Fodinicurvata sp. EGI_FJ10296: one gene and its partner. The protein of the gene in region 1 interacts with the protein of each later gene in a pairwise test. Links are inferred from orthologs where the notes say so. Each region holds a gene or a part of one and is shown on either strand. Other genes may lie near its edges. The genes, in order: ABZ728_RS04300 and ABZ728_RS03200.

The links.
Region 2: the proteins of ABZ728_RS04300 (region 1) and ABZ728_RS03200 interact in binary tests that used the Escherichia coli proteins (3 or more experiments, as listed by UniProt). The link is inferred for Fodinicurvata sp. EGI_FJ10296 from one-to-one orthologs.

What each region holds. Positions count from the first base shown.
Region 1 is NZ_JBFCVL010000002.1:177,157-189,903, reverse strand. What follows is about bases 5,617-8,539. They hold ABZ728_RS04300 (ABC-F family ATP-binding cassette domain-containing protein), read right to left. Parts: upstream 8,095-8,539; coding sequence 6,139-8,094; downstream 5,617-6,138. Other genes in these bases: ndk (nucleoside-diphosphate kinase), read left to right, coding at 8,239-8,539; ABZ728_RS04305 (DNA polymerase III subunit chi), read left to right, coding at 5,617-6,133. In the rest of the region: 4-hydroxythreonine-4-phosphate dehydrogenase PdxA, read right to left, coding at 1-145; ABZ728_RS04325 (peptidylprolyl isomerase), read right to left, coding at 142-1,431; LPS export ABC transporter permease LptG, read right to left, coding at 1,562-2,656; LPS export ABC transporter permease LptF, read right to left, coding at 2,653-3,798; ABZ728_RS04310 (leucyl aminopeptidase), read left to right, coding at 4,004-5,536; more of ABZ728_RS04305, read left to right, coding at 5,606-5,616; more of ndk, read left to right, coding at 8,540-8,661; ABZ728_RS04290 (DUF3293 domain-containing protein), read right to left, coding at 8,769-9,269; ABZ728_RS04285 (hypothetical protein), read right to left, coding at 9,310-9,456; purN (phosphoribosylglycinamide formyltransferase), read right to left, coding at 9,579-10,328; purM (phosphoribosylformylglycinamidine cyclo-ligase), read right to left, coding at 10,333-11,565; ABZ728_RS04270 (DUF2066 domain-containing protein), read left to right, coding at 11,622-12,747. UniProt on the Escherichia coli protein: Genetic data indicate it may be involved in ribosome assembly or function.
Region 2 is NZ_JBFCVL010000001.1:705,961-713,842, forward strand. The notes cover bases 1,203-4,651. They hold ABZ728_RS03200 (2-oxoglutarate dehydrogenase E1 component), read left to right. Parts: upstream 1,203-1,520; coding sequence 1,521-4,451; downstream 4,452-4,651. Other genes in these bases: sucD (succinate--CoA ligase subunit alpha), read left to right, coding at 1,203-1,231; odhB (2-oxoglutarate dehydrogenase complex dihydrolipoyllysine-residue succinyltransferase), read left to right, coding at 4,606-4,651. Also shown: sucC (ADP-forming succinate--CoA ligase subunit beta), read left to right, coding at 1-356; more of sucD, read left to right, coding at 356-1,202; more of odhB, read left to right, coding at 4,652-5,928; ABZ728_RS03210 (CoA ester lyase), read left to right, coding at 5,968-6,876; ABZ728_RS03215 (M48 family metallopeptidase), read right to left, coding at 6,873-7,685. UniProt on the Escherichia coli protein: E1 component of the 2-oxoglutarate dehydrogenase (OGDH) complex which catalyzes the decarboxylation of 2-oxoglutarate, the first step in the conversion of 2-oxoglutarate to succinyl-CoA and CO(2).

The DNA of each region.
Region 1 (12,747 bases):
TAGCGGACAGGCGCCGAGGATCGTCGATCGCGAAGAATGGGGCAAGGCCTGACGAATCCGCGCGACGCCACGCGGCGAGCGTAAGCTCACCGCCGATGCCCGCCGGCTCCCCCATGGTTACCGCTGTCGGTTTCCGCCCTGTCATTCCCGGATTTCGACATAGGCCGCGTTGCGCAGGTCGCGCATGTACCGGCGCTGCATCATGTCGAGACGCTCTCGCGTCAGGCTCGCCCGGACCTGCTCTCGCGATGGTGCCGTTGTCGTCGGGCGCTCCCGGTCGCAGACCATATAGATGATGACGCCGCCGTCGATGCGATATGGAGCCGTCGGCTGGCCGATCGGAAGATCCGCGATCAGCGACCTGACACTTTGTGGCAGCAGGCCGAGGCGCCCACTTCCGGCATCGGTGGTTTCCCCGATACCCAACTCGTCCGCACGTTGCTGCAACGAACCACAGCCGCGGACGTTCCGGCTGACGTCGTGGGCGATCTGCAGCACGGCGTTGGAGTGGTCCTGCGGTGCGTTCGGCGGCACCGCCAGCGCGAAGCGCCGAAGATCGACGATGGTGTCGTTCTCCGACGGCATCAGGGACTGACGCGTGTCGCGCACCCGCATGATGTGATAGCCGGATGTCGATCGGATCGGGCTGGTCGTCGTGCCGGCCGTTGCACCCTGCAGGGCCGCCGCGATGTCATCGTCCAGTTGCGCAACGGGGACCCACCCGATGTCGCCACCTTCGGTGGCGCCGGCCCCCTGGCTGAACTGCCGGGCGATGTCGGCAAAGGAGGCACCGGAGCGGATCTCGGATACAAGGCGATCCGCAAGTTGACGCATTTCGGCCTCTCCGGCGGATCCGTCGACGGAAAGGTAGATCTCGGAAAGCAGATATTCCGTCTCGCCGCGTGTCGCCTCGATTTGTGCGATCATGTCGTCCACATCGGATTCGCTGATCGCGACCTGCGAGCCGTATCGACTCTGGACGAGGCGTGCCCAGGCTATCTGTGCTTCCAACTGGTCGCGCAATGTCGATACCGGCACCCCGTTGTTGCCCATCATGCCGAGAAAGGCCTCCCGGCTCATGCCGTTACGCTGGGCGATGTCGGCGAGGGCCTCGTCGATCTGGGCATCGGTTACCTCAATGTTGAAGCGGTCGGCTTCCTGGCGCTGCAGCTCCTCGTCGATAAGCGTCCTCATCACCTGCGAGCGCAGTCGCTCGCGGTTCTCGGCCGTGTTGGCGAGACCGGATGCCACCAGGGCGAGCCTGACCCGGCCATCGACCTCGGACGATGTAATGGCGCCGTCATCGACCACGGCTGCAATTCGCTCGACCGACTGCGCCTCGGCAGAAAAGGGAGACACAAGAATAATCGCCGCAAACACTGCTGCGATCAGTGAGGTGAAGGTCGTCAAGCTTCGTCGATACAACATCATGGTTCGCCGTCTTTCGCCTTGGGTCGATACAGTCGGTACATATGTACGGGCGCCGCATCGCGGTTTGAAGCGTCGGTTCCGGGATGGTGCCGGTGGCTGGTGCCCAGTGGCCGGCCGCCGGGATCGATTGTCAGCCGTCCTCGATATAAAGCAGCGTCGCCGCGCCCAAAAGCAGTGTCGAGAACGCAGGCGCCCAGGCCGCCAGAAGAATCGGCAGGTTTTCAGCCGCGCCCAGCGCCCTGACGATATCACTGAAAACGAATACAAGGAAACCTGTCACGATGCCGGCAACGCTCATGGCCAGGGCGCCGCCACGGCGGGTTTGCCGAAGCGAAAATACGGCCGCGAACAGGACCATCGCGGAGAACAGCACCGGCTGTGACAGCAGCGACTGAAACCGCAGCCGATGGGACCGAGCCGAAAAGCCGGCACTTTCCATTGTTTCGATGAAGTCCGGCAGCGTCCAGAACGATATCGTGCGTGCCGACGCAAAGCTGTTCTCGATCCATCCTGCCGTCAGGGTCGTTGGAACAGTCAACGTCTCGTGCACCGTCGGACGGCCGGCGCCTTCCAGTACATAGGCATTTTGCAGGCGCCATTCGTTGTCGCCCAGATCCGCCGACATGGCGTCGATTCTCGTCTCGAAGGCCTCGCTGTCGTTATAAAGGAAGAAGGTGACATCATTCAGGGAAATGCCAGGCCCGTCGAGTACACGGGCGAAAATGACCGACGTGCCGTCGTCGTCGCGTTGGCGCAGCCATAATCCGCCGCCGGAGATGTCCAGCACCGTCTCCCGCCCGGAGAACCACTGTGCCTCTTCCTCTTCGTACATCGCCAGCATGGTCGCCGACAGCGGATTGAGAACGGCAATCATCGCTGCGCCGAGCAGGGCGGCCGCGGCAATGACGGGCAACGTGAACTGCCAGACGGAAAGGCCGGCTGACCGGATGACGACCAGTTCGGAACTGCGATTCATTCGCCAGAAAGTGAACATCGCACCGAACATGACGGCGAATGGAAATACGAGTTCGACCACTTCCGGCATCTTCAGAACGGAAAGCCGCAGCGCCACGCCCATGGTGATGTCGGGCCGGTCGGCGCCCCGCCTGAGCATTTCCACATATTCGAACATCAGAATGATGCCCAGAAGGATGGCCATGATGGCGGCAAACCAGGTGAGGAACTGCCGGACGATGTATTTGAACAGCACGCGATTTGGCATCATTGCGGTGCCCCGGCAATTGGCTGCTCGATTTTCGAGCGCGGCATCGGCGGCGGCGGTTTCGGACGTCTGTGCAGCAGGTGCATGCCGACTCCGAAGCCGGCCACCGGCAAGAGATAAAGTACCGGAAAGAGCATGAGGTTGTTTTGCAGAACGTTGTCGAGGCCGAGTGACATCGCCTGGACCAGGACGACGGCCAAAACCGCGAGGGATACGCGGCCCGGCATGCCGCGCCGGTTGATTTCCCCCTGCAGCATGATCCCCAGCGCCAGAGCGACGAACGCAAACGCGAGCAGGGGCGTCGCCAGACGCTGGTGGGCTTCGGCGATCAGGCGGCCTTCTGCGCGGACGTCGCGTTCGTTTTCCATGTCAGGAAACAGCAGGTCGGGCAGGAAACGTTCGCGCGGCGATCGCCAGTCGCTTGTCTGGAAGTCGCCGGCCATATCGGAGAAGTCGACCGCGTACTGGTCGAAGTGCAGGATTTCGGTCTCGTGGTTGCGGGTGTCGTGCTCCTGGTGCTGGCCGTCGAACAGGACGACTTCGCGCGTTTCACCCCGTTCGACCAGCGCCCCCTGCCGTGCCAGGATGGTTACCGGCCGTTGGCCGTCGCTCGTATCGTGAATCAGGATATTGCTCAGATTTCCCAGCCGGTCCCGCTCCTGGAAGTAAACCGTCATGGTGCCGTCGAGGTCGTTGAACTGCCCCTCCCGCAGCAGGGTTGCGGCATATTCGTTGGCGACCATGGCACGAAGCGATTCGAATTGCTGTGTCGCCAGGGGCACGACATAGAGATTGAGGGCATAGCTGAGGATCGCGATGCAACCGGCCATCATGATGGCGGGCTTGGCGATCTGCATCGGGCTCATGCCGGCGGCCCGCATGACGATCAGTTCGCTGTCGGAAACAAGCCGGTTATAGGTGAAGATGGTGGCGCCGATCATCCCGAGCGGCGCCACCGCAGCCACGAGATGAGGCATCGACAGCGCGACGAGCTGGAAAAACAACCCGATCGGCGCGGCGCCGTCGACGATGACCTCAAGGAGCCGCAACGACTGGCTCAACCACACGGCACCGGCCAGCACCCCGACCGACAGAACGGTGGCGACGAAAAGGTGACGAAATATGTAGAGGCTGATACGGTCCATCTACCTGCCGTGCCCAATACCCAGAAGTTGGCCGTCCGCGTTTCCCGACCGGCATTGCTCGCTGCTATTCGTTGTCCGTGTCGGTATGATGGCGAAAGCCGTGCTTGGCAAGTCCGGGGGTCAGGCGGCGGACCGTTTCGCGGGTAGGACATTCGCGTTCCGGATGTGCCCGACCCCAAATTCGATCGCAGACAAAGAGGAACCGATGAAGGTAGCATTTGCGGATCCGATCGCCTTCGACAGCAAAGAAATCGCCAGGGATGGGGTGGTCGTGGTGGTCGGCGTTATGGCCGAAGGTGTGCTGACTCCCGCCGCAAAGGCGCTGGATGATGCGGTCGGCGGCGCCGTATCGGCGGCGCTGAACGGCGTAGCCCGATTCTCCGGCAAGGCCGAGGAAACGCTATGGCTGCCATTTGCCGGTGACGGCGGGCCACGTGCGGTCCTTCTCGCCGGTCTGGGAAGCGGCAAGGATATCGACGCCGGCCGGTGCCAGAAGATCGGCGCCGCCATCCGTGCCGCACTCGGGTCAAGCAAGGCGACCGACGCGACAATCGCCTTCGATCTTCCCGATGCGGGCGAACAGGACGCCCCGGACACGCCCGGTCTCGCTGCCAATCTTGGCTTCGGCCTCTATCTGCGATCCTATCGGTTCGACAAATACAAGGCCGCACCGAAGGACGACGAAAAACCGACACTGGGAGCGGTAACGATAGCCGTCGACCGGAAAAGCGCTGCCAAGAAGGCTTATGGTGCGCTGCAAAAGGTTGCCGAGGGTGTCAATCTGACGCGCGATCTGGTCTCCGAACCGGCAAACGAGCTTTATCCCGAAGTGTTCGCCCAGCGTTGCCAGGAACTGGAGAAGAGCGGGCTGACCGTCGAAGTCATCGAAGAGAAAAAGCTTCGCAAGCTTGGCATGGGCGCCTTGCTGGCCGTCAACGAGGGGTCGCAACGCGAAGCCAGGGTCGTCGTGATGTCCTGGAACGGCGGCAAGGCCAAGGAGGCGCCGATTGCCTTCGTCGGCAAGGGCGTGACCTTCGACACCGGCGGCATCAGCATCAAGCCCGCCGCCGGTATGGAGGACATGAAGTGGGATATGGGCGGCGCCGGTGTCGTTACCGGTTTGATGAAGGCGCTGGCAGGTCGAAAGGCCAGGGTCAATGCCGTCGGCATCATCGGGCTGGTCGAGAACATGCCGTCGGGTTCGGCGATGCGGCCGGGCGACATTGTCCGATCGATGTCCGGGAAGACGATCGAGGTTCTCAATACCGATGCCGAAGGACGACTGGTACTCGCCGACATTCTTCACTATGCGCAGGACCGATTCAAGCCGGCGGCCATGGTCAATCTCGCGACACTGACAGGCGCCATAATCGTCGCCCTTGGCGAGGATCAGGCGGGCCTGTTCTCCAACAACGACGATCTGCGCGACAAGCTGCTGGCGGCATCCAAAGCGGTGGATGAGCCGTTGTGGGCCATGCCGCTGGGCGAGGGTTTCGATCGCCAGCTCGACAGCGATGCCGCCGATGTGAAGAATATCGGCCAGGGTCGTTTCGGTGGCGCCAGCGTTGCCGGACAATTCCTGAAGCGCTTCGTCGCCGACGATGTGGCCTGGGCTCATATCGATATCGCCGGCGTTACCTGGTCGAAAAAAGACCGGGCGACCAACCCGCGCGGCGCAACGGGCTTTGGCGTTCGGCTGCTGGACCGGCTCGTCGCCGACCACTACGAAAATCAGTAAGAACACGAACCACTGACCCCGGGGGACCTGCGTGTACCCCGGGGCGGTTGAGGGCCAACGGGCGTAATAGTGGAAATCCGCTTCTATCACCTGATGCGCACGGGCCCTGACCGGGCTCTGCCTAGCTTGCTGACGAAATGTCTGCAACGCTCGCTCCGGGCGGTCGTCGTTGCCGGGTCCGAGGAGCGGGCGGAAGCCTATGCCGAGATGCTCTGGACGTTCGACGACCGAAGCTTTCTGCCGCATGGGACCCGCCGGGACGGTGAAGCCGAGCGACAGCCGATCTGGATTACCGACCGGATCGAAAATCCGAACGAGGCCAGCGTTCTGTTCCTGACCGACGATGTCGGACCGCCGGACGGTGAGCCGACGGTCAGCCTGGAGGGGCTCACGCTGGTCTGCGATCTGTTCAACGGCGACGACGCCGAAAGTCTTGCGCTGGCGCGGGAGCGCTACCGCCTTGCGCTTTCGACCACGCACACCCTGAGCTACTGGCAGCAGGACGAGCAGGGGCGGTGGTCGGAGCGCCACCGGCGCGAAGGCGCCTCAACAAGCAGCCGCGAAGGCGCCTCAACAAGCAGCCGCGAGGGCGCCTGAAAGATCTATTGCGCCTCCAGCGTCTCCTGAAGGCTGAGCCAGCGTTCTTCTTCACTCTTCAGTGCGGTGTTCGTGTCATGCAGCTTTTTCTGGAGTTCGGTCGCGCTCTCGGCACGCGTCTGATAAAGCGTCGGATCGGCCAGCGCGGCCTCCAGCTTGGCGCATTCCGACTGAAGGCCGGTAATCCGCGCCTCGACAGACTTCAGTTCCTTTCGGATTGGCGCCTTTGCCTTGCGACGCTCTGCGGCGTCGCGCCGCTGGGATCGGCGTGCGGCAGCGTCGTCTTCACCCGATGGTGTCGATCCGGCGCCTGGCCTGGCTGTTGCGCCCTCGGGCGTCGCGTCGGTCGCGTCGCCATTACCGGAAAGCGAGGTCGCCTTGATCGAAGCGGCCTCGGTCCGCCGGGCGTCGGCGAGATACTTGCGATAATCATCCATGTCGCCGTCGAACGGACGGCAACCACCGCGCTCGACGAGCCAAAGCCGTTCGGCGGCAAGATCGACCAGAAACGGATCGTGGGATACGAGGATTACGGCGCCCGGGAACGCGTTCAGGGCATCGAGTAGCGCGCGCCGGCTGTCGATATCGAGATGGTTCGTCGGCTCATCGAGCAGCAGAATATGCGGCGCTTCCCAGGCGATGCGGCACAGCAGCAGGCGGGCTTTCTCGCCGCCGGACAGCGCGGCCGTTTTGGTCTCGGCCTTGTCGCGGCCAAAAGCGAACCGCCCTAGATGGTTGCGCAGGCGCTGGTCGGTCGCCCCGGGGGCAAAGTGCCGCATGTTCTCCAGCGGCGTGAGAGCCGGATCGACCTCGTCAAGCTGGTGCTGCGCGAAATAGCCGACCTTGAGATGACGCGATTTCTGAATCTCGCCATCCATGGGATCGAGGCGGCCGCCGAACAGTTTCGTCAGGGTCGACTTGCCGTTACCATTGGCACCGAGCAGTGCGATCCGGTCGTCCATATCGATCCTGAGCGAGAGATTCTTCAGGACCGGCTTGCCGTCATAGCCGACGGTGACCTTGTCGAGCGTGATGATCGGCGAGGCCAGCGGCTCCGGCGCCGGGAAATCGAAGTGAATCGGTGTGTCGTCTACCGGGACCTGGACGTCGGGCAGCTTTTCCAGCGCTTTCAGGCGGCTCTGCGCCTGTCGCGCCTTGTTCGCCTGCGCGCGGAATCGATCGACGAACGCCTGCATGTGGGCCCGTTGTCGCTCGACCTTCTTGGCCTGAGCCGACTGCAGTTCGCGCTGGAGCCGTCGGGTCTCCTCGAATTTGTCATAGTTCCCGGCATAGCCGGTCAGTTTGCGGCCCTCCAGATGAATGATGCCGGAAACGGCGCGGTTCAGCAGCGACCTGTCGTGACTGATGATGAGAATCGTGCCCGGATACGATTTGAGGAACGATTCCAGCCAGATCGTCGCGTCGAGATCCAGATGGTTGGTCGGTTCGTCCAGCAGCAGCAGGTCGGGCTGCCGGAACAGCAGCGAGGCCAATGCGATCCGCATTCGCAGTCCGCCGGAAAAGCTGCCGCAGGGTTGCCCCTGCGCCGATTCGTCGAAGCCCAGGCCGGCCAGGATCGAAGCGGCCCGTGCCGGTGCGGCATAGGCCTGAATATCGGCCAGGCGGGTGTGGACCTCGGCGATGCGCATGGGGTCTGTTGCCGTATCGGCTTCGGCCAGCAGCGCGGCGCGCTCGCGGTCGGAATCGAGGACCGCCTGCAGCGGCGTCGTGTCGCCGTCCGGCGCCTCCTGCGCGATGGTGCCGACCGACCACCGTGACGGAAGCGAGATTTCGCCACTGTCCGGGGCCAGTTCACCGGTGATCATACGGAACAGCGTCGTCTTGCCGGTGCCGTTGCGACCGATGAGACCGACATGATGGCCGGGGTCAATCGTCGCGCTGGCGCCATCGAGAAGCAGCCGGCCTTCGATACGATAGGTGATGGAATCGAGTTTCAACATAAACGACTGTCCGTACCAGGATCTGGGTATGTTACCGACGCGGTTGCCCGCCGGTGCGGGTGCGGTTATAAGGCCGCGGGTCCAGGTGTCTCAACACCCAACGTCTTACGAGAACATTTAACGCAATTTACAGCAGGTGCCGAAATGGCCGTCGAACGTACTCTTTCAATCATCAAGCCCGACGCAACGCGCCGGAACCTCACTGGCACCATCAACGCCCGATTCGAGGGCGCCGGGCTGCGCATCGTCGCACAGAAGCGTATCCAGCTGACCCGCCAGCAGGCCGAGCGGTTCTATGCCGTACATGCCGAGCGGGCCTTCTTCGGCGAGCTGTGCGCGTTCATGGTCTCCGGGCCGATCGTCGTCCAGGTTCTCGAAGGCGAGAACGCCGTCGCGAAGAACCGGGAAATCATGGGTGCGACCAACCCGGCCAATGCCGACGCCGGAACGATTCGCAAAGACTTCGCCGAAAGCATCGAGGCCAATTCGGTCCATGGCTCCGATGGTGCCGACACGGCCGCCGAGGAAATCTCGTTCTTCTTCGCCGGCACTGAAATCGTCGGTTAACCGGACCAATTGTAACCCGACGATTCGGATCATGTGACTCGAGAGGCCGGGAGGGCGATTTCCCGGCTTTTCGTTTTTACAGTCATTATCAGTTTTTACAGTCATTATCATGTGAATTGAACGCGTGCGCCGCAGCCACGTTCGATCCAGACAAAGGCCGCTTGGCCGAACGCAGCGGCAAGGTCGCAAGCATGCCTGAGTGAGCAGCCGAGAATGCACAGACCGGGTTCCGGGGGCCACCGCCCGCTTACGTCAATCCCGGCGGCGTGAAGAAACCGGTGGCCGCTTTTCCGCACCCTGAGGATCAGACGGTGATGCGCGGCGGCGTTGAAGGTTGCCGCGCGATGGCGGCTGTATGGGTTGTCGGCGGTGACGATTGCCGCGGAATCGGCGCCGATGGGAAACAATTTTGAAGCGCGAGGGTCATCCGCGGTCCAATGGCCGGGTCGAATGCGGCGTGGACCGGCATAGGGACGCTTGGCGGCGTCTATTTGAACGAGGATCGACCCGCCCGGCGCGTCAATTCGGTACACCGCCGTTTCGTACAGTTTCTTGAGCCCGATACGGGTGTAAGCCGTCAATCTTCGTGATGCATTGATGCTGCACATGATCGGAAAACATCTGTCGGCGAATGTATCCGTCCGGCGATCAGGCCAGGAACAGGGCCAGACCGATCAGGATAAGGCAGACACCGACGATGGAATAGGTACTGAACCTGATGAAGCCGCTCCACATCTGGCGGCGAGATTCCATCAAGTCATCGTGTTCGGACGTACGATGATTGTCGGCTGCCATGTCATTCATCCCAAGAGCGTTTTCGCGTTAGAGGGTACTTAAATTTCGTCATCGGCTTTGACAAGGGAAATCGATCCGGCAGGTCCGTCCGGCACCTGATGAGTGCCATCGGGCGGGAACGATCATGCATCCCGCGTCGGGTCGCCTGCAGTCGTCCCGGCGAAGGTCGGCGCCATTATCATGCAGGTTGGCGGAGTCCCGTTGGCGTTGCCGTGTTCCGGCGGGTCGCCGGGAACGGCAATGATCTTGCCCGCAGAAAGCTGCAGTTTTCCTGAAGCATACAATGACAAAGCATGCGGGTAGCAGGAATGTTCAGCCGCCAGCACCCGCTGCGCCAGACGATCGGGGGTATCGTCGAGGAGCACCGGTACCGCTGCCTGCACCAGGATCGGGCCGGAATCCATATCCGCCGTTACCAGATGGACGGTGCAGCCCGTCAAGCGGACACCGGCATCGATCACCCGACGATGCACATTGAGGCCCTTGAACGCCGGTAGCAGCGACGGATGGATGTTCAGCAGGCGCCCTTCCCAGCGTTCGGTGAACGCCGCCGACAAGAGCTTCATGAAGCCTGCCAGACACACCAGTTCGATATCTCTGGCCTTCAGCGCCGCGTCCAGTTGCGCTTCGAATTCAGAAGGGCTGCCGAATGCCTTGTGATCGATTGTCAGAGTTTCGATTCCGGCGCGGCGTGCGTAGTCCAGGCCGGCGGCGCCGGGGCGGTTGGAGATCACAGCCGTCACGGCGGCGGGAAAGGCATCCTGCCTTGCCGAATCGACCAACGCGCCCATGTTGCTGCCGCGTCCGGAAATGAGTACCGCGACTCTGGGGCGGGTCCCGTTGCCGTCGTACCCGGTGTTCGGTTCGTGCACGTGATTATCCTGCCCAGTGGCCTGCCCAGAGACTGTCGACATTGCGCAGCAGCGTTCTGGAACCGGAACCTTCATCCGCTACGACAGTCCCGATACGACAGACGCTTTCGCCGGCGGTCGTCAGTCGGTCGATCGCCGCATCGGCGTCGCCCGGATCCACCACCACTGTCATCCCGATCCCGCAGTTGAAAGTCCGCGCGAGATCGCGGGCGGAAAGGGCGCCATTCTCCTTCAGCCAGCGAAATACCGGGGGCAGCGTCCAGGAGGCCCCATCCAGGTCGGCCGCCAATCCAGCAGGCAGTGAGCGGGGTATGTTTTCGATCAGTCCGCCGCCGGTGATATGGGCGAGGGCCTTGACTGGCGAACCGCCTGTCGCAGGCCCGGTCGAGCGGATAAGATCCAGCAGTGGCCGGACATAGATCCGGGTCGGAGTCAGAAGAATGTCACCCAGCGACGCCGACGGATCGAACGGCGCCGGACCGTCATAGGTCACCAATGCCGTATCGACGATTTTTCTGATCAGCGAGAAGCCGTTCGAATGGACGCCGCTTGAGGCCAGGCCAAGGATGACATCGCCGGCCTTGACGCCGCTGCCGTCGACGAGCGTGCCGCGTTCGGCCGCGCCAACGGCGAAACCGGCAAGGTCATAGTCGCCAGCACTGTACATTCCCGGCATTTCCGCCGTCTCGCCGCCAATCAGGGCGCATCCCGCCTGTCGGCAGCCTTCGGCGATACCCTCGACGACGGTCTTTCCCATGGCCGGGTCCAGACGCCCCGTTGCCAGATAGTCAAGGAAGAACAGCGGTTCGGCGCCCTGTACCACAAGATCGTTTACGCACATCGCGACCAGGTCGACGCCGACCGATTGATGGCGTTCGGTATAAATCGCGACCTTGAGCTTTGTGCCGACCCCGTCGGTTGCGGAAACCAGAATCGGATCGCGGAATCCGGCGGCGCGGAGATCGAACAATGCGCCAAAGCCGCCGAGACCGCCCATGGTGCCGGACCGTTGCGTCGATCCGGCCGCCGGCTTTATACCCTCGACAAGGGCGTTACCCGCATCCACATCGACGCCCGAGTTCTTGTACGCGTCATCACTGCCGGGCCCGGTGAAGCCGGGTCCGCCAGTGCCGGGGGTGCCCGTTTCGGATGGTGTAGTGATGGCGGCCTCGCTAGAGTAGACTGTCCGTATCGAAGCATCGTATCGATGCATCGGCTTGCGGTCGTGGCTGATCAATCTTCGGATGTCACGACCGGATGTGCCGCAGCTTAGCGGAAACAGAAGGCATTGCAATGCGTCGTGAAATTTTTGGCTCCCCGTCCGTCACTGCCCACTCCGGTATCGGTTCCTTCAGTCCCGTTCAGTCCAATACCGGCTCCTTCCTCACTGCATCGTTATTGGCGGGTATGGTGCTCGTCCTGGTCGCTTTGCTGACCAGCGCGCCCGTTGCCGCGCAATCGGACGATAATTTCGTTGTCAGCGGCGTTACCGTCGAGCAGAGCGGGTCGTCGATGAATGATGCCCGAAGTGCCGCCTTTGACGAAGGGCAACGCCGCGCCTTCGTTCAGCTCCTCGACCGGCTGTCGGTTCCGACGAGCCGCGTCGACCCGCAGGCCGTCGGTATGAACACCATCGCCAACCTGATCGCCGCGACCCGCGTCGAAAGCGAGAGTGCGTCCGGCGGAACATATCGTGCGACCCTTGCAGTCGATTTCCGGCCCGAAGCGGTCCGCGACCTGCTGCGCGAGCGCGAGGCGACCTTCACAGAGGTGGCTACGGAGAACACGGTAATCCTTCCCGTCTATCTGGCGTCCGGCGGCGCTCGACTGTGGGAGGGCGATAATCCCTGGCACGATGCCTGGCGCAGCCTCGATCCGGCGGCCAACGACCTTCCGGTCGTGGTTCCCCCGGGAGACATAGAAGACGTTCGGACGATATCCGCCGAGCGTGCGATGAACGGCGATCCGGCGGCGCTTGGTGCGATGGCCGACCGCTACGACGCCGGCGGGGCCGTGGTGGCTGTGGCAGAACCCGGTGCCGACGCATTGACGGTCGTGCTCAACCGTACCGCCAGCGGGCGGAACGAGAGAGAAGTCATACGCGTTTCGGGTGCCCCCACGGATCCGGAGACGTTCCGGGAAGCGGCACGCCGGGCAGGGGCGTTCATCAGGGACAACTGGCGGATCGAGACGGAGCTGCACTCGGGCACCGAGCGTACGATGGTCATGCGGGTCCCGTTGTCGTCGGCAGGTGACTGGTACGATATTCAGCGCCGCCTCGACCGGATGGCCAGTGTGGCAGAAGCGCGCGTGGTGCGCATGGCGCCGGGAGAAATCATCCTGGAGGTGACCTATTTCGGTTCGGTAGACGAATTGGCTGCAGCTGCAGGACGGGAACGATTGCGCCTCGATCGGGGGA
Region 2 (7,882 bases), on another replicon or contig:
CGATGGACATCATCAAGCTTTATGGCGGGTCGCCGGCCAATTTCCTGGACGTCGGCGGCGGTGCGACCAAGGAAAAGGTCACGGCCGCCTTCAAGCTGATCCTCAGCGACGCCAATGTTGAGGGCATTCTGGTCAACATTTTCGGCGGGATCATGCGGTGTGACGTCATTGCCGAGGGCATCGTGGCCGCAGCGCGTGAGGTGGCGCTTCATGTGCCGCTCGTCGTCAGGCTGGAAGGCACCAACGTCGAACTGGGCAAGAAGATACTGGCCGAGAGTGGTCTGGCGATCGTTTCCGCCGACAATCTTGCCGATGCCGCCGATAAGATCGTTACTGCCGTGAAGGAGGCCAGGTAATGGCTGTTCTCGTCGACAAGAACACCAAGGTAATCTGCCAGGGCTTCACCGGCAATCAGGGTACCTTTCATTCCGAGCAGGCCATTGCCTACGGCACCCGTATGGTCGGCGGCGTGAGTCCCGGCAAAGGCGGAACGACGCATCTCGATCTGCCGGTCTTCAATACGGTTGCCGAAGCCCGCGACAAGACCGGTGCCGATGCGACGGTCATTTACGTGCCGCCGCCCTTCGCCGCCGATGCGATCCTTGAGGCGATCGACGCGGAGATTCCGCTGGCCGTCTGCATCACCGAGGGCATCCCCGTCCTCGATATGGTCAAGGTCAAGCGCGCCCTTGAGGGGTCCGGCACGCGCCTGATCGGGCCGAACTGCCCGGGCGTGATCACGCCGGATGCCTGCAAGATCGGCATCATGCCGGGGCACATCCATCGGCGCGGCAAGATCGGCATCGTCAGCCGGTCGGGCACACTGACCTACGAAGCCGTCGCGCAGACGACGGCGGCGGGGCTGGGGCAGTCGACCTGCATCGGGATCGGCGGCGACCCGGTGAACGGCACCAACTTCATCGACTGCCTCGAAATGTTCCTGGCGGACAACGAGACCGAAGCCATGATCATGATCGGCGAGATCGGTGGATCGGCCGAGGAAGAGGCAGCCGAATTCCTGAAGGCGGCCAAATCGAAGAAACCCGTAGTCGGCTTTATCGCCGGTCGCACGGCCCCTCCGGGACGTCGCATGGGGCATGCCGGTGCGATCATCGCCGGAGGCAAGGGCGGCGCCGAAGACAAGATCGATGTCATGCGATCGGCAGGCGTCCACATCGCCGACAGCCCTGCGAGTCTCGGATCAACGATGGTTGAGGCCCTGAAAGGCTGATGGTGGTCGTCCATCCGTCCCGAAATGTCGCAGCCGTTGCAAGGGCGCCGGAATTGTCTCGGACGATGAGCGCCCTTCCGGCGCTGGAGCGATCTGATCGGGGTCGGTCCGGCCGGCATGGGATTTCGGGACATCATAATGGACAGCAAATGGATGCCATCGGGAGCGGTTCCGGTGGCGTCTTGCTGTTCTGGCGCCGTGGAGAGCAATGGCTCTCCACGCAAGGCCGGGACGGCAGGGAACCGCGTTAACAGGGCGGCGGACGGTATCGTTCGCCGAATCGAGTACGATGGGCAGTCAGGCAGAGCAGACTTCGTTCCTTTTTGCGCACAACGCCAGCTTTATCGGCGATCTGTTCGCACGGTATCGGGAGGATCCGACTTCCGTTGACGAATCCTGGCGGTCGTTCTTCGGGTCGCTGGGCACGGAGGCCCAGGAGGCGCTCAGTGACGTGACGGGGCCGTCCTGGTCGCAGCCGCAAAACGGCGCGGCTGATCTGTCGCCGGATACGGCGCCCTATGCCGACGCTTTCGAGCTGACCGCGGCGCTCCCGCCCCCGGCAAAGGGGGCGAAAAAAGGGAACGGTGCCGCTGCGCCGGCCGAGGGGGCCAGCCACGAACAACTCGTCCAGGCAACGATGGACAGCATCAGGGCGCTGATGCTGGTGCGCGCCTACCGTGTCCGCGGACACCTCGAGGCTCAGCTCGATCCGCTCGGTCTTGAAAAACGCGAACATCACCCTGAGCTCGATCCGAAGACATATGGCTTTACCGAAGCCGATATGGATCGGCCGATCTATCTGAATATGGTGCTGGGCTTCGAACGGGCGAGCCTGCGGCAGGTCATGGAGCGGCTGCGGGCCACTTACTGTGGTCATATCGGCGTCGAGTACCTCCATATTCAGGATCCGGAACAGAAAGCCTGGATACAAGAGCGTATCGAATCGGCCGAAAACCGTACGGATTTCACGGAGCGGGGGCGTCGGGCCATTCTTGACAGGCTGACGGCATCGGAAATCTTCGAAAAATTCCTGCACCTCAAATACACCGGGACCAAGAGATTCGGCCTCGATGGTGCGGAGTCGCTGGTGCCGGCGATCGAACAGGTCATGAAACGCGGCGGCCAGCTTGGTCTTCAGGAAATCGTCATCGGCATGTCCCATCGGGGGCGGCTGAACATCCTGGCCAATGTTATGGGCAAGCCGTTCGCCGCGATTTTCTCCGAGTTCCAGGGCAATCCTGCAAGTCCTGAGGATGTTCAGGGCTCCGGCGACGTCAAGTACCATCTCGGCACGTCGTCGGACCGCGATTTCGATGGCAGCACCATCCATCTGTCGCTGACGGCGAACCCCTCCCATCTCGAAGCCGTCAATCCCGTCGTCGTCGGCAAGGTCCGCGCCAAGCAGGCCCAGCAAAAGGACACCGAGCGCGAGAAGGTCATGGGGCTGCTGCTTCATGGCGACGCGGCTTTTCCCGGCCAGGGCGTCGTGCCGGAAACACTGATGCTGTCCGAATTGAAGGGCTATCGGATCGGCGGGACCGTTCACTTCATCGTCAACAACCAGATCGGCTTCACGACGTCGCCGAAATTCGGGCGCTCGTCGCCCTATCCGACCGATGTTGCAAAGGGAATCCAGGCGCCGATCCTTCACGTCAACGGCGACGATCCCGAAGCCGTCGTCCATGCCAGTAGGATCGCCATCGAGTTTCGCCAGCGATTCAAGAAGGACGTCGTCGTCGACGTCGTCTGCTATCGACGGTTCGGGCACAACGAGGGTGATGAGCCGGCCTTCACCCAGCCGCTGATGTACAAGACCATCGCCGGGATGCCGACCACACGGCAAGTCTATGCCGAGCGGCTTGAGGCCGAAGGCGTTCTGGAGAAGGGCGAAGGCGAGCGGCTCGCGGAAGAATTCCAGCAGAAGCTCGAAAAGGAATACGAGGCCTCGTCCAGCTACAAGCCCAACAAGGCCGACTGGCTGGGCGGTGCGTGGGAGGGCCTTTCGATCGCAACGGGCGAGGAGCGCCGGGGACGGACGGCCGTTGCGGAGAAGACACTGCGCGAAGTCGGCCGGGCCATTACCCATGTTCCGGAGACGTTCAACGCCAACAGCAAGATCGTCCGCCAGCTCAAGGCCAAGGCCAAGGCCATCGACGAAGGCAAGGGCATCGACTGGCCCCTGGCCGAGGCGCTTGCCTTCGGCACGCTGTGCCACGAGGGTTTCCCGGTCCGTCTCAGCGGCCAGGACAGCGGCCGGGGTACGTTTTCGCAGCGTCATTCGGTGTTGATCGACCAGGACACCGAGAAAAAATACGTTCCTCTCAACAATGTCGCCCCGGGGCAGGCCGCCTTCGAGGTGCATGACAGTCCGCTATCGGAGTTTGCGGTCATGGGCTTCGAGTACGGCTATTCGCTGGCCGAGCCGAAAGCCCTGACGCTTTGGGAAGCCCAATTCGGCGATTTCTGCAACGGCGCCCAGATCATCATCGACCAGTTTCTCTCCTCCGGTGAGCAGAAGTGGCTGCGGATGTCCGGGCTCGTCCTCTTGCTGCCTCACGGTTACGAAGGACAGGGACCCGAACACTCGTCGGCCCGGCTGGAGCGGTTCCTGAACCAGAGTGCAGAGGACAACTGGCAGGTCATCTATCCGACGACTCCGGCCAATTATTTCCACGCCCTTCGGCGCCAGCTTCACCGTGATTTCCGCAAGCCGTTGATCGTGATGACGCCGAAGTCGATGCTTCGCCAGAAATATTTTGTCTCCGACATCGAGGAATTCGTCGGCAACAGCACGTTCCACCGGGTGCTTTTCGAGAATGGACGCGACAAGCAGGACAAATCGGTCAAGCGGGTCGTTCTGTGCACAGGCAAAGTCTATTACGACCTGCTTCAGGAACGCGACGCCCGCAAGCTGAACGACATTACGCTGGTGCGGCTGGAGCAGCTCTATCCGTTCCCTGAAAAGGCGCTGTCCGAGGAAGTCGAGAAATACCCGAACGCCGACGTCGTCTGGTGCCAGGAAGAGCCGGCCAATATGGGCGCATGGTATTTTGCCGACCGACGGATCGAGGCAATGCTGGAAAAGATCGGTCACAAGGCGAAGCGGCCGAAATATGCCGGCCGCCCGGAAGCCGCATCTCCCGCGACAGGCGTCGTGCGCTGGCACCAGCGCGAGCAGGCGGCTTTGATCGATCAGGCCCTGACGATTGACGGAAGCTAAAGGGCAGGACCCGGGTTTTGCCGGGAATGACTGAGTTCCGGGCATCGATTGCCGTCGTCACCGCTGAAAAAGTGGAAACCGCCGGTACCCGATGCCCACGCACACTCCTTGTCGGCGCATTGGCGCGGAAGTAGAAAACAGCAGGTATCCGACCATGAGCACAGATATCGTCGTTCCGGCCCTGGGCGAATCCGTAACGGAAGCAACCATCGCCAAATGGCTGAAAAAGCCGGGCGATAAAGTCGATCGTGACGAGGCCGTCGTCGAACTGGAGACGGACAAGGTAACGCTGGAGGTGAACGCCTCCGAAGCCGGCGTGCTGGAGGACATTGTCGTGTCCGAAGGCGAAACCGTCGAAGTCGGCGCCAAGCTGGGATCGATCGGTGCCGGCAGCGGCGCAGCCGCGAGCAGCAAAGAGGCGGCTTCTTCCGACACCCGGGCTGCCGAAACCAAATCCGCTGAAACGTCCGGTTCGGAAAAGGGCGGCAGTACCGCGCAGTTGGCGGCGGACGCTTCCCAAGGGTCGGATGACGATACGGCGGTGATGCCGGCGGCCCGCAAGATGATTGCCGACAACAAGCTGGATGTCGGCAAGATTGCCGGTACGGGCAAGGACGGCCGCATCACGAAGCAGGACGTACAGGATCATCTGGACGGCAAAGGCGGGGCCGCCAAACCCTCCGGCGGAAAGGCCGAGGCCAAACGCGATTCCGGCGGTACGATGACGATCGATATCCCGGCATTCGAGCGGCCGGCGACGACCGATCGCCCGAAAAAGGACCGCGAGGAGCGGGTCCGGATGTCCAAGCTGCGCCAGACGATCGCCCGGCGGCTGAAGGAAGCCCAGGACACCGCGGCCATGCTGACCACCTTCAACGAGGTCGACATGACCGCTATGAAGGAGGTACGCGAAGCGTACAAGGCCGGATTCGAGAAGAAGCACGGCGTACGGCTTGGATTCATGTCGTTCTTCATCAAGGCCTGTGTACAGGTTCTCCAGGAACTGCCGGCGGTTAACGCCGAGGTCGACGGTACGGACATCGTCTACAAGAACTATTACGACATCGGTGTCGCGGTCGGCACGCCGCAGGGGCTGGTGGTGCCGGTAGTCCGCGATTGCGATCGGCTTTCCTTCGCCGAGGTCGAGCAGACGATCAACGGCTATGGCAAGAAGGCGCGGGACGGAAAGCTGAGCATGGCCGACCTGACCGGCGGCACTTTCACGATCTCCAACGGCGGTGTCTATGGCTCGCTGATGTCCACGCCGATCCTCAACCCGCCGCAATCGGCCATTCTGGGCATGCACAAGATCCAGGACCGGCCTATGGCGATCAATGGCAAGGTCGAGATCCGGCCGATGATGTATCTGGCGTTGAGCTACGATCACCGCATCGTCGACGGCAAGGAAGCGGTGACGTTCCTGGTCCGGGTGAAGGAATATCTGGAAGACCCGCAGCGCTTGCTGCTTGAGGTCTGATTTGCCGGCAAGAGGCGTCCAGTGGGTTGGGGTGAACCGATGAGCGCAACGACCAGGCCGCGGCGGTCCATGCTGTTCATGCCGGGCCAGAACGAGCGCGCGCTGGCGAAGGCGGGAACGCTTGCTGCCGATTCGGTGGTTTTCGATCTGGAAGATGCCACGGCGCCCGATGCGAAGCCGGCGGCGCGCAATGCGGTCGTTGAGCGATTGCGGGCCGGCGGGCTGGCGCCGCGTGAGGTGCTGGTGCGGATCAACGCCCTGGACACCCCATGGGGACCAGCCGATCTGGACGCACTGGCCACGGCCGGTGCTGACGGAATCGTCCTTCCCAAGGTCGAGTCACCGGACGTCATCACCGACGCCGGCCGGCGGCTGGACACTTTGGGAGCGCCGCCCGGCCTGGCGATATGGTGCATGGTTGAAACGCCGATGGGAGTCCTCAATGTCCGGGAACTGGCCGCCGTTGCTGCAGTTGGCGGTGGGCGCCTGGCCGGTCTCATCATGGGCACGCAGGATCTGGCCAAGGACCTTCACGTAAACGACACCGCCGACCGTTTGCCGATGGTGGTTGCTCTGGGCACCTGCCTCATCGCTGCGCGAGCCTATGGGATAGTCGTGATTGACGGCATCCATGCCGATCTCACCGATGCGGCGGGTCTGGAGGCCGTTTGCCGGCAGGGCGCCGATCTGGGCTTTGACGGCAAATCGCTGATCCATCCCAAACAGATCGATGCGGCCAACGCGGCCTTCGCGCCGTCATCCGAGGCGGTCGACCGGGCCCGGCGGATCATTGCCGCGCATTCCGAAGCGATTCGCGACGGCCGCGGCGTTACCGTCGTGGACGGGCGTCTCATCGAATCGCTTCACGTCACCGAGGCGCAACGCCTCGTCGCGCTCGCCGAAGCGATTGGAAAGATCGGAAAGGCCGGCGGCCAGGGACACAGTTAGTTCTTCCCGGACTCTGGAGCCTTTTGAGGGACCGGTGCCGGACCGCCGTATCGGTGCAGACCCGTGCCATGGTGCCGAAGCCAGGCCCGTGCTGCGTCGGTCTCCGGAAACAGTTCCCGACACAGGCGCCAGAAGCGCGGGCCGTGATTCATCTCGGCCAGATGGGCCACTTCATGCGCGGCGACATAAGAGGCAATCCATTCCGGCGCCAGAATCAGCCGCCAGGACAGGTTGATACGGCCGGTTGAGGAACAGCTGCCCCAACGCGAAACGGTATCGCGCACGGCGATGCCGGTTACGGGCCGTCCCAGACGCTGGGCGTGGTGCCGGACATGGCTGCCAAGGCTGTCGCGGGCCAGCAGTCGCAGAAAATCCTCGACCCGGCGCGGGACGTGGCAGGGATCGCCGCCGGTGGTCAGGGCATCGTCACTCATGATCACGCGGTGGCCGGTTTCAGGATCGTGACGGATCAGCCGGTCCCGTCCGCAAACCGGAACTGGAACCCCCGGCTCGAAAGCGACTTTCTGAGGGCTCTTTCTGATTTGCGCGGCCAGCCAACCGCTATGGCGCCGGACCATGTCATCGGCCGTCTGCATCGACACGCCCAGCGGCAGCGTCAACCTGAACCCGCCACTGCGGATGTCCTGACGCAGCGTCAGGCGCGTCGCCTGGGCGGACCGGACAATCCTGATCTCGATATCCTGGCCGTCGATGGCCAGTGATAGCGACGTCGGCGGAGTCGAAAGCAACCCCGGCCGTTTGACCGAACGGGTCCCCGATCGGGACAAGGCCTTGAAGAAATCGGGCATCCGCGCCCTCTGGGGAATCACCGGCAGTTACGGACTTATCATAGCCGAAACACGGCAGCGGCCGATACAAGGGATTGCGACGGCAAGGCTTTGACGTCCTGAGGGAATGCGCCACAACGAGTGCCCGAGGGTGGCGGTGTTGGTGCCCGCTATCCGTGTCCGGTGGCCTCTTTGCGCCGCGACCAAAGGATGCTAAG